3 regions of the Butyrivibrio sp. AE2032 genome follow, and region 1 is predicted to be linked to each of the others. Evidence: riboswitches for the same ligand, from Rfam matches in the RefSeq annotation. Region 1 holds a riboswitch; each other region holds the start of a gene.
The links. Region 1 has a riboswitch for thiamine pyrophosphate ahead of thiM (hydroxyethylthiazole kinase). Riboswitches for the same ligand answer to the same signal wherever they lie in the genome.
Positions count from the first base shown of each region.

Region 2: another riboswitch for thiamine pyrophosphate. It lies ahead of BO18_RS36315 (MIP family channel protein); the one in region 1 lies ahead of thiM (hydroxyethylthiazole kinase).
Region 3: another riboswitch for thiamine pyrophosphate. It lies ahead of BO18_RS03580 (energy-coupled thiamine transporter ThiT); the one in region 1 lies ahead of thiM (hydroxyethylthiazole kinase).

Region 1 covers NZ_JNLF01000005.1:2,199,341-2,205,248, forward strand. The annotation lists gene BO18_RS27425 (hypothetical protein) at 1-906, shown strand, start outside; gene BO18_RS27430 (DUF6273 domain-containing protein) at 1,113-2,429, shown strand; TPP riboswitch at 2,542-2,647, shown strand; gene thiM (hydroxyethylthiazole kinase) at 2,720-3,541, shown strand; gene thiE (thiamine phosphate synthase) at 3,528-4,172, shown strand; gene BO18_RS27445 (HAD family hydrolase) at 4,169-4,825, shown strand; gene thiD (bifunctional hydroxymethylpyrimidine kinase/phosphomethylpyrimidine kinase) at 4,929-5,711, shown strand; gene BO18_RS27455 (class I SAM-dependent DNA methyltransferase) at 5,742-5,908, shown strand, end outside.
Region 2 covers NZ_JNLF01000005.1:450,457-456,364, forward strand. The annotation lists gene BO18_RS19700 (carbon-nitrogen hydrolase family protein) at 1-819, opposite strand, end outside; gene BO18_RS36315 (MIP family channel protein) at 978-2,354, opposite strand; TPP riboswitch at 2,426-2,527, opposite strand; gene BO18_RS19710 (hypothetical protein) at 2,607-4,268, opposite strand; gene BO18_RS19715 (MATE family efflux transporter) at 4,339-5,697, opposite strand; gene BO18_RS19720 (alpha/beta hydrolase) at 5,823-5,908, opposite strand, start outside.
Region 3 covers NZ_JNLF01000003.1:427,744-433,651, forward strand. The annotation lists gene BO18_RS03565 (ATP-dependent DNA helicase) at 1-559, opposite strand, end outside; gene BO18_RS03570 (HPr family phosphocarrier protein) at 662-901, opposite strand; gene asnA (aspartate--ammonia ligase) at 1,114-2,124, shown strand; gene BO18_RS03580 (energy-coupled thiamine transporter ThiT) at 2,398-3,099, opposite strand; TPP riboswitch at 3,180-3,284, opposite strand; gene BO18_RS03585 (HAD hydrolase-like protein) at 3,348-4,022, shown strand; gene BO18_RS03590 (CPBP family intramembrane glutamic endopeptidase) at 4,019-4,459, shown strand; gene BO18_RS03595 (UvrD-helicase domain-containing protein) at 4,454-5,908, opposite strand, start outside.

The sequences.
Region 1 (5,908 bases):
CCGATAAGTATGGATGTCAGCAACCAAGCATATGGTTATGGTTATGATTGGACAGGCTGTGTAAATTATCAGATCAATTTTCCCATTTCGGTCGAGGGTGAAAACATCTCGGAAGTGACCTTCAAAGCGGACAACGCGGTCTTTGAAGTCGTAAGTATCGACTGTCCTTCCATTGTAAAAAGCGGTTCACCCAAAACGCTCGACGATTTCAGCTCGACTTATGTTAATGGCTATGACATGAGCGGACATCCTATCGGCAAGACGGAAGTAGGATATTACGATTCGTTCAGCGCAGATTACGGCACGCTTCATAATTCCAAATATCTTTTAAACATTTGTAATGTCCTGACAGACCGAATGGATCTTTACTATGTGTTATCTTACGAGGGAAGTGAAGACTGGCATGACGACTGGTGTGTGGCAAATACCTATTTGGTAAAGGATATTGAGATAACGATCGAAGTCACGTTTAATGACGGGACTACGGCTTCAAGGTCATTGGGTCTTTTTGCCAATCAGTATCCGGAAACAGACATTACAACTGACGGAATAGAATACACATACAATGCTGTTCAGATCTTCTGCTACGATAAAGACGCTGCAGATGATGCTACAAAGCAGCTGATCAGCAGCCAGATCAACCGTGCTATGGAAAACGGCAAGACCCAAGAAGCAAATAACCCGGTTGACGCCGATACAGCATATGATGATGAAATCATTGATGACACGGATGCAACTGACAGCACAGAAACGACGGTCAGCACGGAAACAACGGTCAGTACAGAAACAACTGTCAGCTCGGAAACAACTGCCGGTACGGAAACATCTGCCGATACGGAAGGCGCCGAAGTTACTGATGAGGTCGGTTCTACTGAAAATACGGATAATACCGGTAATGACGATTAAGCGGGAACTTCTGAAGATATCGGATCTGAAGTAAAGAATTTCGGCCGCATATGGGGATACGAGGGTTGTCTCAAAATTGGGGCAACCCTTTTGAGTTATTTATCTGATTAAAGACAAAATCATGATAAAATATGAAATCGCAAAGAGGCTGATTATGATGGACATTCGATATCTTCCTTTGTGCATTGATAAGAGGGAGATCTGACATGAATTTGCGCAGAGTTTTTGTGAGCATGGCTGCAATCTTGATGGCAGGATTACTGTCATTTTCGGCATTCCCAAAAACTCTCCTGGCAGGATCAGACACAAATGACAAATCCGGCAAAGCGATCAGGAGCGGAACGGCCTATATTTCCGGCGCGATGGAAAGCAATATCTATTTCGGAAACTACTGGCAGTCTGTCAGGAATGAAGATGCGACAGACAGCAACATGGAGCCCGTCAAGTGGAGAGTTCTCGCAAACGACGGCAACCTTTTCGTCGTATCGGATCAGAACCTTGATTGCGTCGCATATAATTCATCAGCCGAAACAGTCACCTGGGAAGAATGTTCCTTGAGAAAGTGGCTCAACAGCAAATTCATTGATAAGGCCTTCACCGCACAGGAGCAGGGCGCTGTACTTGAATCCCTCGTCGTAAATGAGGACGGCGCGAAGGGCTCTGAAGCAGGTGCCGATACTTATGACAAGATCTATCTTTTATCCATTTATGAAGTGATCGATCCGGACCTGGGATTCCCCACTGACTGGAAGGACGAGGGCGGCACGCGCGTCGCGCTTAACACCGAATACACCAAGAGCAAGGATGCCCTGACCGGCAACGACATGTCAGGCGCGTGGTGGCTCAGGACGCCCGGTGACGCCAATAATGCGGCGAATGTTTTTAATTCCGGCAAAGTTTTCGTAAGAGGCGGCAACGTTACTAACTATATTTTCGCAGTGCGTCCCGCAATGAATATCGACACTTCAAAAGTGCTTTTCACATCACCTGCCGAGGGAGGCAAAACTTCAGGCGTGCCAGGTGCAGACGCAGTGAAAGAAGTCGGTTCTTATACCGGCAGTGATTGGAAACTTACTGTAAAGGATGATACCAGACCTGTTTTCGAAGCTTCCGTTTCGGGTCCTGTGACGATCCTCAAAGACGGTGCTGTAAAGCTCAGTTACACAGGCGCTAAGGCAGGCGCGAATGAATTTGTCTCTGTGATGATCGAAGATGCGGAAGGCACCGTTCTTTACTATGGAAATATCGTCGACAACAGATCTAGCGACGCAGCGGATTCAGGCAAAGCGATACTTAATGTCCCGGCAGATCTGACACCCGGAAACTACAAGATCTTAGTCTTTTCCGAACAGTGTAACGGCGATTTTAAGACGGATCTGGCAAGCAATATCGTATCGCTCGACATCACCATTTCGAAGTATAAGACAGCAGACAGAAATCTCTGCATCGGGATCGGCGCTGCAATTGTTGCAGCAACATGCGTTGCCGTATTTATTGCTGTAAGAAAAAAGAGGCACGCTTAATAACGCTATATATTCCTGAGGCCATTTTTGCGTTTTTTTATGTATTGAAATCCCATGACTATAGAACTATAATGTGCATACTTTAATTACGTGTCCAATGGAATACGTGTTAACGATACAATGGGGAGCTTGTGTGACAGGCTGAGAACAGAATCATATTCTGGACCCTTAAACCTGATTTGGATAATGCCAACGGAGGGAAAAATTATGAAAAATAATATCAGTTAGCAGATATATCTTGAGCAGATATATCTGTTTTTTTATTTTTATTTCACAGGAGGAAAAGAAAAATGTTAGGTTCTTGTTTGGAAAATGTGCGCAAGTCAGTACCTTTGGTACACAACATTACCAATTATGTAACAGTCAACGATGTGGCAAATATATTGCTTGCATGCGGAGGAAGTCCCATCATGTCGGATGAACCCCTTGATGTTGAAGACATTACTTCCATCTGCGGCGGTCTGAATATCAATATCGGAACTCTTAATCAGAGCAGCATTAAAGGAATGTTCCTTGCAGGAAAAAAGGCAAATGAATTGGGGCATAAGGTGTTGCTCGATCCGGTAGGAGCAGGTGCATCTGCTCTCCGTACAGACACAGCGGTAAAACTCATGGACGAGATCAGGTTTACCGTCATCAGAGGAAATATCTCTGAGATCAAGACGCTCGCACTCGGAAGCGGAACCACAAAGGGTGTTGATGCGGATGTGGCTGATGCGGTAACCGAAGAAACGCTGGAGCAGTCAGTAGCATTTGTTAAGAGCTTTGCGAAAAACACCGGATCGATCGTTGCTGTCACAGGTGCTATCGATCTCGTAAGCGACAGTGAGAGATGCTACGTGATCAGAAACGGCCGTCCTGAGATGGGAAAGATCACGGGTACGGGCTGTCAGCTCTCCGGCATGATGACCGCATTCATCGTTGCAAATCCGGGCAACGAGTTAGAGGCAGCAGCAGCGTCTGTCTGCGCAATGGGTCTTGCAGGCGAGATCGGATGGTCAAAGATGCAGCCCGGTGACGGCAACTCAACATACCGTAACCGCATAATTGATGCGATCTACAACATGGATAGTGACACTCTTGAAAAGGGAGCAAAGTATGAAGTGCGATAAGAAAGATCTTTTGCTCTATGCTGTAACCGACCGCCACTGGCTTAACGGCAGAACTCTTTATGAAGTGGTAAAGGAGAGCCTCGACGGCGGCGTTACCTTCGTTCAGTTACGTGAGAAGACACTCGATGAGGAGACCTTTCTGGAGGAAGCGAAAGAACTTCAGAAGCTCTGCAGGGAATATAACGTGCCTTTCGTCATCAATGACAATGTCGATATCGCTGCCGCAATGGACGCTGACGGAGTTCATGTCGGACAGAGCGACATGGAGGCAGGTGATGTCCGTGCAAAGCTCGGACCCGACAAGATCATCGGAGTATCTGCAGGAACCGTTGAGGAAGCGATCCTCGCGGAAAAGAGAGGCGCCGACTATCTCGGCGTAGGAGCGGTCTTTCCGACTGGTTCGAAGGATGACGCCATAGATGTTCCTCACGAGACTCTTAAGGCTATCTGCGAAGCTGTTTCGATCCCCGTAATCGCTATCGGAGGCATCTCTCAGCAGAATGTATCTGAACTTGCGGGAAGCGGCATCTGCGGGATTGCAGTTATCAGTGCGATATATGCGCAGAAAGATATAAAGAAAGCTGCTGAAGACTTAAAGGCAGCTACTGTAAAGATGGTAGAGTCCAAATGATAAAAGGCGTCATTTTCGACATAGACGGAGTGCTTCTCGATTCACTGGGAATCTGGGATGATCTCGGAGCAAGATATCTTGTGAGTATCGGAGTTGAGCCTGAGGAAGGACTGAATGAGATACTCTTTTCGATGAGCATGGAACAGGGCGCCGCATATCTTAATGAACACTACCGGCTGCAAAAGACTGATACGGAGATACTTACCGGAATCTCTAAGATGATCGAGGCTTTCTATTTCGATGAAGTGCTGCCGAAGTCCGGCGCAAAAGAACTTTTGGAATTCATGAAGGCTAAGGGGATAAGGATGACTGCAGCCACTTCGAGTCCGAGGATTCATGTGGAAAAAGCGCTTGAGAGAAACGGCATGCTTGGTTTTCTGGAGAGGATCTTCACAAACACCGAGGTTGGTGCGAGCAAACATTCTCCGGAGATCTACGAGCAGGCTGCCGCATATATGGGTACAAAGCCCGAAGAGACTCTTGTCTTCGAGGATTCGTTATATGCTCTGAAGACGGCTGACGATGCGGGTTTTGTAACCGTCGGAGTATACGACATAAAAGGAGAGACCGACCGGGAGGGAGTAAAGAACACGGGAAAATATTATGTTACTGAACTTAATGAGTTTCCCGCGGTATTTGAAACAATTAAATAGTCTATAACAGAGAGATCTGTTAGAAGCGGTATACCGGGGGCACCACCTTATGCCGCTATATAAAAGTAATGCGAAAACATATTTACGAAAGAAGGTAAATGCTATGAAGACAGCATTAACGATCGCGGGAAGCGATTCCTGCGGAGGCGCCGGTATACAGGCAGACATTAAGACTATGACGATGAATGGCGTTTATGCCATGTCGGCCATTACAGCTCTTACTGCCCAAAATACTACCGGCGTAACAGGTATCATGGAGGTCACGCCGGATTTCCTTGCTGCACAGCTTGATGCGGTATTTACGGATATTTATCCGGACGCGGTTAAGACCGGAATGGTCGCCTCGAGTGATCTTATCAGGGTCATTGCGGAAAAGATCAGACAGTACAACGCAAAGAACATCGTAGTCGATCCGGTCATGGTAGCAACGAGCGGCGCAAAGCTTATCAGCGATGATGCGATCGAGACGTTAAAGTCGGAGCTTCTTCCTCTGGCTGACGTCATCACGCCTAACATTCCTGAGGCGGAAGTGCTTTCAGGCCTGACGATCAGAAATGAAGAAGACATGGTCAATGCGGCAAAGGCTATCAACGGAAGATTCGGATGCAGCGTTCTTTGCAAGGGCGGTCATCAGATAAACGATGCCAATGACCTGCTTTACCGTAACGGCGGTTACGTATGGTTCAAGGGTAAAAGGATAGATAATCCTAACACCCATGGAACAGGCTGTACTCTTTCAAGCGCGATAGCTTCAAACCTTGCAAAGGGTGAGGATATGGACAGTGCGGTCAAGAACGCTAAAGATTACATTTCCGGCGCACTTGCGGCAATGCTGGACCTCGGCAGCGGCAGCGGCCCTCTGTGCCACAATTACGCGATACTGTAAATTAAATCAACAAATTCCAGGAGAAATAATATGAGCGAAGTAAAACAAAAATTTGACGGATATGCAGCAAAGTACGATGAATGGTTCATGAAGAACGAGAACCTCTTCATCAGTGAGTTGAGACTTTTCAAGAAGGTGCTCGGCGATATTTCAGGGAAGAAACTTCTGTCCGTAGGCTGCGGCAGCGGACTTTTTGA
Region 2 (5,908 bases), 1.7 Mb from region 1:
GCCGTAAGCTTCGGGATGTCTGTATTTGTCACCCATAATGTCTTCAGCTCTGTGCTTTCTTAAAGCATCCAGATCGAGTGATGCAACATAGACTCCCGGTTCGCCGGGCGCTTCAAACACGCACATATCCCTGACGCCCGGCTCGTCGTGCTTCCACGGCACACCGTCAAAGAGCGAAGAATGTCCGTTGCAGTCAGGCTGTCCTTCCGGATAGTTGCACGTTGCCACCGCGACCATGTTCTCGTACGCCCTCGTCCTTAACGCGGACAGTCGGTTTATCTCCATCGGACAAGCATTCGGAGCAAGGATCAGTTCCGCGCCTTTCAGCATAAGTATCCTCGCGCTTTCGGGAAACTCCCTGTCAAAGCAGATCATGGAGCCGAACTTTACTTTTCCCCTGCCGAAATCAAGTTCTGCCACACGGAACCCGTCTCCGCCCGACAAAACCCTTTCGAACGAGAAGTCACAGGTATGTACCTTTGAATAATGCATTATCTCATTACCCGTTCTGTCAAAGAACACAACCGAATTCAAAGGCTTAGGATCGTGCACCTCAAGGAACGTTATGCCTATTGCCATCTGAAGTTCTTCGGCAAGACTGCGGAAAGCATTAACGAAGTCACCGTCTTTTTCGACGGCAAGGCTCTTTATTTCTTCATCATCCTGAGGCAGGTAATAACCGTCGCTCCACATCTCCGGGAACAGCGCTACGTCAGCACCTTTTTCCTTTGCTTCGATACATGCACGCTTCCCGTTTTCGAGATTTTCGCGGATGTCTTTTCCCGGCAGGATCTGCAAAAACGCTATCTTTATATCCATTTCATTCCCCCCATATCGGGACAGTATTACTGTCCGGAATCACTTCTCAATTATACCAATTTTCCCCTCAAAAACTTACCGGCCGGAACCATATGATGTCCGGCCGGAAGGTTTACGTGGAAAGCGGTATCAAGGGATACCTGAAATGAACACAAAACTTATTTGCTGCTCTTCTTCGAAGACTCCTCAGAAACAGCCTGTGCTTCCTCTTTTACCTTTGAGATACCCAGGTAGATGAGCGCTGCGAGAGCACCGCCCGCAAGAGGTCCGATGATGAATACCCAGAGGTCTGTCAGAGCCGCACCGCCTGCAAGGATCGCAGGTCCGATGGAACGTGCGGGATTGACCGAAGTTCCCGTGAAACTGATACCGAGGATATGTACGAGCACAAGTGCAAGGCCGATGACAAGACCTCCGAATGAACCGTGCTTGAACCTGCTGTCGGTTACGCCCAGGATTGCAAGAACGAATATGAATGTGAGGATGAGCTCAATGATGATGCCTGCAGGAATGCTGTCATTTACTCCTGCAAGAGTATTGGCACCCAATCCCCATGAAGCCATCTCTTCCTCGACCTCATCGTATACACCTGTCATGTCGATCTTGCCTGCGAGCGAGAACAGATACTGGAGAAGTCCCGCACCTGAAACGGCACCGAGGATCTGGAATACGACATAACCCCAGAAGTCCTTTATGGAGAGCTTACCTGTGATGAGCATAGCGAGTGAGACTGCAGGGTTGATATGGCAGCCTGAGATGTTGCCGATGGAGTATGCCATCGCGACGATAACGAGACCGAATGCAAGTGCCGTGAGGATATATCCGCCGCCGTTTGCAGCATCACAGCCAACTGCCATCGCAGTACCGCATCCTACGAATACGAGCACGAAAGTACCGATGAACTCGGCTGTATACTTCTGGACCGTAACGACAGTATTGTCGACGTTCGAAGAAGGAATGACCATGTAGAAGATAACGAGAACGACTGCGAGGATCGCAAGGTCTGCAAGAAGGAAAGATCCGTTATATACCATTGAATAAACAAGAGCGCTGTCATAGCCTGAACCTTCTGCATATTCGGAAAAGAAGATAACGCCTGAAGCGACCGATCCGAGCCATCTAACAATATAAGCTAAAACAGTAAATGCGATGATCCTGATGAGCGCTGAGTTCCTGAATCTGTTGAGCGCACTGGACATCTTCATCCTGGATCCGGGCTTAAGAGCTGCAAAGCCCGCAATACCAAGCGCAGTGTATCCGATTGTATAGTCGAGGATAACCTGGAAAGGCGTTACGAGATAACCTCCGATCAGCTGAAGGAGACTGAAGATGAACGAGATGATGAAGCCCCATACCGGTCCGAAAGCGACGCCGTATACGATGATCGGCAGCGTCGATGCGGGAGTAACTGTTCCGCCCATCGGCATCTCGAAAAGTTTCAGCTGCGAAAGCACGAAAGCCAGTGCCAGGCAGATGCCACCCGTGGATATCCTCAGGATATACTCACGGTTGGAATTAAGTGATTGTTTTGACATAAAAACACCTCCGTCACGGTGACTCGGTGGAGTCTGCTGACCAGACAGGTCATGCCTATGACAAGAGGATCGAAAAATTATACTTGGTTCCCTACGCCGGCATTATCCGTCAGGTTCAGCGGGTCGGATCTTAAATCCCTCTCAGCCGTTTTAAGGCTCCCCGTTTTCCGTTTGTCGCGACAAATATACTATAACGTTTTCAGATTTACAAGGTCTGAAAACGCACTATTTCGATATATTGAAAATATCAATTTATTTTGTCTGGCCTTTCTTATCTTTATCACGTGACGAAAGCACTTCCCTGATCATCGGAACTGAAACCCGGAGTGCGATAAAACATGTAACAACACACAGTGCAAGCATCACTGCTCCAATGATCTTGACTCCTAAGGCATAAGCAGGCCACTCTCCGGACTGAGTGAAGAATGCGATTATCCCCAATGAATCTGCCACAGCAGAGAAGAATGCCAGGAATGTCATAAGACCCAATCCGGCCTGGAATCTGCTCTCGCTCTTTCGCTCGGCCCTGTCATCTTCCTCCTGGACTTTCCTTCTCTTATCTTCAACCATACGTGCAGACATTTCATTCAGGGCATCAAGTCCCATGGTTACGCTCTTAATGTCTTCCTCAACATTGAGACGTTCCATCAGATATGAATAGAACTCGTTCTGATGCTGGATATGACTGACAGATGTAAGGATGCTCTTTGTCAGGAAAATATTGATCTTGAGACTGAGTTTTTTGATGTTATCATTGATTTTCTCTGTCTCTTCATCATCAGCATAACGCTTTATATCGCACGGAATAATCGTATATGAAGATGCAAATCTGGCATACCTGAAAAGAGAACAGGAAATATACAGAACGCGGATATACATGGTGAAATAATCATTGACCACTTTATCACTGTGTTTCTTCCCGCAGAAAAACGGTTCATCGGTTTCATTCCCTTTTCCTGTCGGCCAGGCATAATAACCGCAGCCTTCACGCGAGGCGGACCAAATGACATTATCAAACGGACGTCTTGCCAAAGATTCATACTGCGAACTCATCTTATACGATTCTTTGTAGCCGTTCGAAAGATAGTATGCTGTTCTCAGAGCATCCTCGCTGTATTCATACTCCTCATCATAATCAAATACAACGCAGGAGAACAGATGCGCCTTGTCGGGAACATTTCTGCGCAATCCCTCCGGGCGCGGTTCGTCATCCCAAAATATATTTCTTCTCTGAGATATAAAACTGATCTTATCATAAAGCGGATCCAAAAGATCACAGACCCAGTTGCCGAGCAGACGTGCCTTTTCTCCCACAATATAAAGAGGCTTTCCATCATCTGTCCGTTTAGGCTCACCATCTATCTCATACAGCAATTTGAACCTGTTGAATTCCTTGAACAGATACTGAAAATAGCAGAGCGTCCTGCTCATGAATTTCTCATCATCATCTATCGTATAGCCTTCACCTTCATGAACGAGTTTTTGCAAAGAAACCTCATACCATAAAAGACCTATTCCTGTACGGAAGATATACAGACCGGCATCGTTTATATCAATCAGGATATTGGGATACGGCATATCAGTATCTTTACTGGCACCGATCATCAATATTCTTTTGGGGTCAGAAGCCAGTTTTGTATTTTGCCAGTATAGCCCCATCCGCTTTTCTATATCCTTATTCCAGGCAGATCCTTTCTCCGGATCAAACTCACGAATAATGTGGTAGTAGACATCGGTCTCAACCTTCTTACCGTTTTTATCAAATTTCGGAATGACAGGCGCAGGCTCCCAACCGATCCCGGCAAGTTTACTGTTTGCTTCATTTATCTCTTTTTCAAAATCAAAGTCTTCATCTTTGAATTCAAAAGGAACAACATAACGCAATCTGTATTGGTTTACCGAGTATTCTTCCATGCTCCACCGTCCTGACTTTTATGTCTAGATATTAGCACAGGCAAGGGGCAAATCAAATGTGAAGGAAACGCTAGCTGTACTTTTTCGACGGGCGCTTGATCAGCAGCAGAATGAACATCGCAACAGCAGTCGTGCCGAGACTTATCGGGTAGACAGTCATGATGCACTTAAACGTGTGGAACTGAGTGAACACAGAGTATATCCACACGAGTCTTATTCCGCAGATGCATACCATAGTTACGATCGCAGGAGACAGGGATATTCCGTAGCCTCTCAAATATCCGCTGATGACATCGTAGAACAGTGAGAACAGATGCGCCGTAGTTATGAGGACCACGCGCGTATAGCCGATCTCCACGAGTTCAGGCGCGGGATTAAAGATCGCAATGAGGTTCTTGCCCCAGAAGATAAGCGTGAAGACCATCAGGCCTTCTATGATTATGCCTTCCAGAAGGCAGAGTTTTAATGTCTTCATGCATCTGTCGATCTTGCGTGCGCCGAAGTTCTGGCCTGTTATCGTAGTGCAGGCCTGACCGAAGCTGTTAAGCACGTAATAAGAGAATATCTCGATATTGAACGCTGCAGAAGACGCAGCCGCAACCGTAGTTCCGAGACTGTTGATCGCTGCCTGTATAATGATGTTCGCGGTTGAGAAAACGCAAGCCTGCGCACTTGCAGGAAGTCCTATCTTCAATATCTTACCCAGTATGCGCCAATCAAGCTTGAGTTTTTTCCAGTCGAACTTAACTTCGCTCTTGGATCTCTTTAAGAAGAACAGCAGGATCAGACTGCTCAATGCGTTGGAAATGACAGTTGCAGTTGCTACACCGTCAACAGTGCGGTGAAGCACGACGACAAAGAGAAGATTCATTCCGACATTTACCACACCCGAGATTACGAGAGCAAGGAAAGGAGTCTTCGTGTTGCCCACTCCCCTGAATATGGCGGCCTCGAAATTATAAAGAAGGATCACAGGCAGACCGCCGACATAGATACGGAAATAAAGAATCGCCATATCGACGGCTTCCTCTGATATGTTCTGAGTCCTTAAGATAGGCTCTGCAAGGAGTTCGCATAAAAGCGATACGATAACGCCGCCAATGACAGCTACGATCAGAGAGGTGTGAACTGCCTTATGAACAGCCTCTTCATCCCTTCTTCCTATGGCATTGGCTATAACGACATTTGTTCCGAGTGAGATTCCGAGAAATGAGTTAACGATAAGTGCGATCATCGGAGTATTGGCACCTACGGCTGCCATGCAGGCTTGGCCCATCTCACCCGTGAAGTTGCCGACGACCGCTATATCCGCAGCATTAAAGAGCTGCTGGAGGATGCCCGTCAAAGCCAAAGGAAAAGCAAACCCGAGAATCTTGTTCCACAGGCTGCCTTCTATCATCGAGCGTCTTACTGTCTTTTCTGCATCCATATAAAAATTTAAAGCCTGATATCCATTCCGTATCAGGCTAGTAGGTTATATCATCAATTGAAAAATAGTCAATATAAGCTGCTATCGGCAATTTGTTGAATCAGCGGGATCAGGTATGCCGTAAATTACAGTCTTCCCATCTTAACGAGTCTTGAAATGCAGGATTCGATAAACTTCTGGACCTCGCGCTCGTACATCGCAGGTGACTTCT
Region 3 (5,908 bases), on a different contig from region 1:
CAGCCCATTTTCTGTACATTTCAAGAAGATCATAAAACCAGGTGGTTATCTCATCATATGTGAAGGTCTGGTCGAAATATCTTTTCTCCTCAGTATCCATGTTGCAGTAGGTCATTCTGACATCCACTTCAGGATAATGGCGATCTATCAGATACATGGCTGCGTAGCACTTTGCCTGGGCAAGATGGACATCCACCGGCTCTTTCATCCTGGCCAGGTCTCTGTAGGTTCCCTTTATCTCATCAATGAGGGGCTTATACGGCTCTTTTTCAAAAAAGGACTCCTGGCCTGCCTCCACTGAAGTAAGTGGCTCATCCATGTATTTGTCAAGGATACCGTCTGCCCTTCCCTCAACTAAAAGGTCATAGCCTTCATAGCTCTTTTCATAAGAAAGAGATACCTCCGGGTGATAGTCAGGCCCCATGCTCTTCTGGATCATGCGATGTATCCTGCTGCCTTCCTGCATGGCATCGGCGCTTACCTGATGTATTCTGTTGTCTATATCGCCGGACCTTAGGATAAATTCCACAAGGCCGCGGACGGAAATTGTTATCTTCATAGTATGCAAAAAGCCCTCCCGGGTGTTTACTAATGAATTGTACCACACCCGCAGAGAGCTTTCCTTATATAACGATATTTACTTTTGTGGACATCATGCGCTTTACGCCTGAACAGCCAGGCCCTTGAGATACTGCTCAAATCCCTGATCGTAACCTCTGTACTCTACTGTGAGAGGCTTTGTGAGGTCAAGTCCAAATACGCCGAGGATTGACTTAGCATCAACAACATACCTGTTGTAATATATATCAACATCAAAGTCACACTTTGTTGCTGCCTTTACGAAATCATTAACCTGATTTGGACTAAGTGTAATATGCTTTCTAATAAGTTCTCCAAACATTTTTCCTTTACTCCTTATCACTGTGTGCTCGCTTTTTCGAATTAAAGTTGTCAAGTGAAAACGTTTAAGTTATTACATTAGAACTATACCAATACTATGTGAAAATTCTGTGACAAGTTTTTGAATTTTTACACGCATTTTTTTCTTGCAATATACTGGCAAAAGTTATTAAATGGAGAATGGAATAAATTATAAGAAAGTGGCGGAAATATATGGAAAACCTTAAAATCCCAAAGAACTATGAATCTGCGCTTGATCTCCACGACACTCAGGTGGGCATCAAGACCGTTAAGGACTTCTTTCAGGGAATGCTTGCAACAAGGCTTAATCTGCAGCGTGTAACCGCTCCCTTGTTTGTAACTCCTGAGTCAGGTCTTAACGACAATCTTAACGGCGTTGAGCGTCCCGTTGCCTTTGATATTCTCAATGAGAACGGAAGGCCTGCTGAGATCGTACACTCTCTTGCTAAATGGAAGAGATATGCGCTTAAGAAATACGGCTTCAATGTAGGCGAGGGCCTTTACACTGATATGAATGCCGTTCGCAGAGATGAAGTTCCCGATAATATCCACTCTATCTTCGTTGATCAGTGGGACTGGGAGAAGGTTATAAATAAAGAGGACAGGAACATTGATTTCCTTAAGGACACAGTAAGGAACGTATATAAGGTTCTTCGCAAGACCGAGAAGTTCATGTCCATCCAGTATGATTACATCGAGGAGATCCTTCCTGAGGATATCTTCTTTATCACAACTCAGGAACTTGAGGACATGTTCCCGGATAACACTCCAAAGGAGCGCGAATACTTCATTGCCAAGGCTAAGAAGGCTGTCTGCATCATGCAAATCGGTGATGAGCTTGCTTCCGGTGAAAAGCACGACGGACGTGCACCAGACTATGATGACTGGCAGCTCAATGCCGACATCATCGTATACTACCCTGTTCTTGACATCGCTCTTGAGCTTTCCAGCATGGGTATCAGAGTAGACGAGAATTCCCTCAAGGAACAGCTTGAGAAGGCCGGATGCACTGAAAGAGCTGAGCTTCCATTCCAGAAGGCAATCCTTGACAAGGAGCTTCCTTACACCATCGGTGGTGGAATCGGACAGTCCAGAATTTGCATGTTCTTCCTGCGCAAGGCCCACATTGGAGAGGTACAGTGCTCCATCTGGCCAGAAGACATGGTTGAAGAAGCTACCAAGCACGGTATGCAGATCCTATAAAAATAAGCTGTCACACTTAATTGTGTGGCAGCTTTTTTGTGCGAGTCAGCGGGGAAGGTTCTGTTGGCAGATGCAGCCATATCTTTGAAAATGCGCAGTTCTCGCACGAGGCGATGATTTTCAGAACGAAAAATAACAGCAAGTGCCGATTGCTATGAGCAACGTCGAAATGAGGCACTTGCTGTTTTTTGAGTTCTAGAAAATCACAACGCAGGAGCAAACAAGTATTTTTGAAGGTATGGCTGCATCTGTCAACAGAACCTTCCCCACCTATCAGCTTAAGGAAACCTGCTTCTTAAGGCTCTTTTCATTGGCCTCAACCTTGATGCGGTTAAGTGCTGCGCGAACTGCAGGTACAAGAAGTACTACTACTGTGAGAGCGCCTTCTGCTGCGATGTAGCTACCGTTGTAGGCTGCTGAATAAGCAAGAGGGTGCATTCCTTCGGGAGCGTAATCTGCAAAGAAGATAACTCCGGAGAGGGTTGAGAAAAGGAATCTTCCGAAGATACCTGCAAGATAGCCCTTGAACATTCCGTAGCGGCTGTTGTAGAAGAATCCTGCTACTCCAAGAGCGCCAAATGCAAGGATGTAATCACAAAGAAGCTGTGGAACGCTGATGATATATGGATCTACGATCAGCTGGAGAAGTCCGTAGGCAAAGGCTGCGGAAAGACTAACTCTAGGTCCGTAGAGATATCCGATATAAGTAACAAAGAACATGCTGAATACTGTTACTGAGCCGCCCATAGGAAGCTTGAAAAGCTTAATGTTTGAAAGAACAAAAGCAAGCGCCAGGCAAAGAGCTGAAAAAGTAAGCTGCTTTACACTCATCTTGAACTTTCCGTCTGCGTTCATAAAGTAACTTACAACAGCAAAAGCGATGATTGCGAGGATGATAGCTAGAACATATCCACCTCTGGTGATATTGTACGATGTGTAGCCGTCTTCAACGACCTTTTCCAAGAATAACTGCATAAAAAATCCTCCCTTTATGTCACCGACATCTGGGGAGGTTAACTTTTGCATATTCACTACATGCCTAAAAGTATGTATAATGGCATATAAATGTGCTTCCCTACGCCGGCATTATCCGGGTCAGGTAAAAAGGGTTAGACGTGCGATGCACGTACACTCTCAGCATAGCTCCCCTAGCGGTTTTATTATGTTCAAGAATCATTAAACACTTATACCCCGGGGTTGTCAATAGAGTTTTTGGAGGTTTTATGGATAAATACAGATTTCTTTTGTTTGATCTTGACGGTACAGTGACTGATTCCGGCCCTGGGATCATGAATGCCGCACAGATAGCGCTTTCCAGATATAATATCGAAGAAGCAGACTCTGAGCGGCTTCGGCTGTTTGTAGGTCCTCCTCTGGACAAGAGTTTTATGGAAAGATACGGCTTTTCTGAGGAGCAGGCCTGGGAAGCCATCGGATATTTCAGAGAGTATTACAATAAGACCGGAATCTTTGAGAACAGCGTATATCCAGGGATGGATAACCTGTTAAAAGAGCTAAAGGAAGCGGGTTACGTTTTAGCCATCGCCTCCAGCAAGCCCATTGTGCTGATCCACAGGGTTTTAGGCCACTTTGATATCGATAAATACTTTGATGTGGTGGTTGGCTGTGAGCTGGATGGCACCAGATCCAAGAAGTCTGAAGTCATTGAAGAGGTGATAAAGCAGCTTAGCGAGTTGGCGCTTGAGCGAGGGCTTCCGGAAGTTAAGGAACTGTCCATAATGATCGGGGATCGTTGCTACGACGTAGAAGGCGCTCACAGCTTCGGAATGCCCTGCGTTGGCGTTCTATATGGTTATGGAAGTCGTGAAGAGATGGAAGAAGCTGGGGCCGACTATATTACTGAAACAGTTGAAACTCTTGGGGAACTATTCTTATGAAAATCAAATGGTATGAGTTCCTTATCTGGACAGGAATTGGGGCTCTGGCAGCCTTTATCCTGACCCTTATATTCAATGTCACAGGCCTTACTAGGGTTTCCTCTTTTGAAGAGGCCAGTCAGGGCCTATTTTACGTATCAGATTCCATCTGGGTTCTCATTGCCCTTTACTGCTTCGCAACTCCCCTGATTGAGGAGCTTATTTTCAGATACTGTATCTACAATCTGGTCCTTAAATACACGAAAAAAGCTGCAATAGCGATTATACTTACTGCAGCTCTCTTTGGTATCTATCATCTAAATCCGGTACAGATGCTCTACGGTTTTCTCATGGGGCTTCTCATTACCTACAGCTATCACAGGTACAAGATTCTGACCATTCCCTTCCTGGTTCACGCAGCAGCCAACGCAGTGGCGCTAGCCTACACCTTTCTATAGGGCAATTACCTTTCCAAGGGCGAAGGAATAGATATAGACTTCCTTCACCTTTTTAAGAGTGGCGGCTTCTAATGCCCTCTTATACAGGTCAAGCTGAACTTTGTATCTGTCTGTCAGGGTCTTTTCTTCTGATACCCTGTCTGTCTTATAATCCAGAAGTACCAGCTCATCTCCCTCTATAAACCAGGCATCAATGATACCCTGAACCAGCACCATTTCTTCCTTAGGGAACTTGGAATCCAGCTCATTTGCCGGAACTCCCATCATGAAGGGTTTCTCTCGCATCAGCTCCCCTCTTCTGAAAGCTTCCCCCATACGCTGCCCCAAGTCTGTGGCCAGGAAAGCCGTAATATCCGGCGTCCAAACAGCCTGCTGCTCCTCGGGACTAAGCCACCCTTCCTCAGCCTTCCTGCATCCCCATGCGTAAAGCTTCTTTGAAATCGGATCGAGGGTTTCTTTTGAGGCAAAGATTTCCTCGTCTAGTAGCTCCATGATACGGTGATATGCCGTTCCGCGCTCTGCACCGGTGAGGCCGTGGGAACGAACTGAGCTGTCGGCTTGAGCGAAAGGTGCCTCGTGGACGCTGACCTCTGCCTCTTCCACGTAGCTCTTTTTCTTAAGCTCTGAAACAGAGGTCTTCGTAAAAAGACCTTTCAGGTTTTCATGGGCGTATCTTGCTGAGAATTTGGTTCTGAGGTGCTGGCAAAGCTCCTCATCCCAGTATTCATGCATGTTTACGATATAGCCTGCCGATGAGCTTGTTTCCTGGTCTTGTGCAGTGATTTCTCTCGAACCCCAGTATTCATGCATGTTTGCGATATAACCTGCCGATGGGCTTGTTTCCTGACCTCGGAGCTCATTATCATCATGCAGTCCACTGTTTTTCTGTGTTTTTCCAAGTGCGGAGCTAAGGATACTCTTCAATTCCTCTCTTCTAAGAGTCCCATGGAGGGCATCACGGATAAGATTCTCCTTCAGATCCTTTTCGCCCAGTGTACAGATTCTGAAGTCCGGAACCGGACCTTTGTCCATGTGCTCTTTGTAGGTGTCACCGAGGAGCTGATACTTATCAAGGACTGGTTCGAAGGCAGGATGCCTTATGAGTGATGGCATCAGAAGGTCTAAGAAGCTCTTAGCCCCGGATCTTGTGGTATAGGGAAGAAGTCGTTCGCTACCTGAAAGAACAGGAAGCTGCATAACCGATCCCTGGAGTCTGGCTGACAGGTTCTTGTCGTATGCTGTGAGGATAAGCTTTTCCTTTGCTCTTGTAAGGGCAACATATAAAACTCTGATTTCCTCACCAAGGCTATCCATATTCATCTTGGAGGCGATAACCTGGCGCTTTAAGGTGTCGTATTTGACACGAAGCTCAGTGTTTATGCACTTTACCCCTATGCCCAGATCCATATCCGTAATAAGGTCGCCCTGAGAATCCCTGAAGTTGATCTC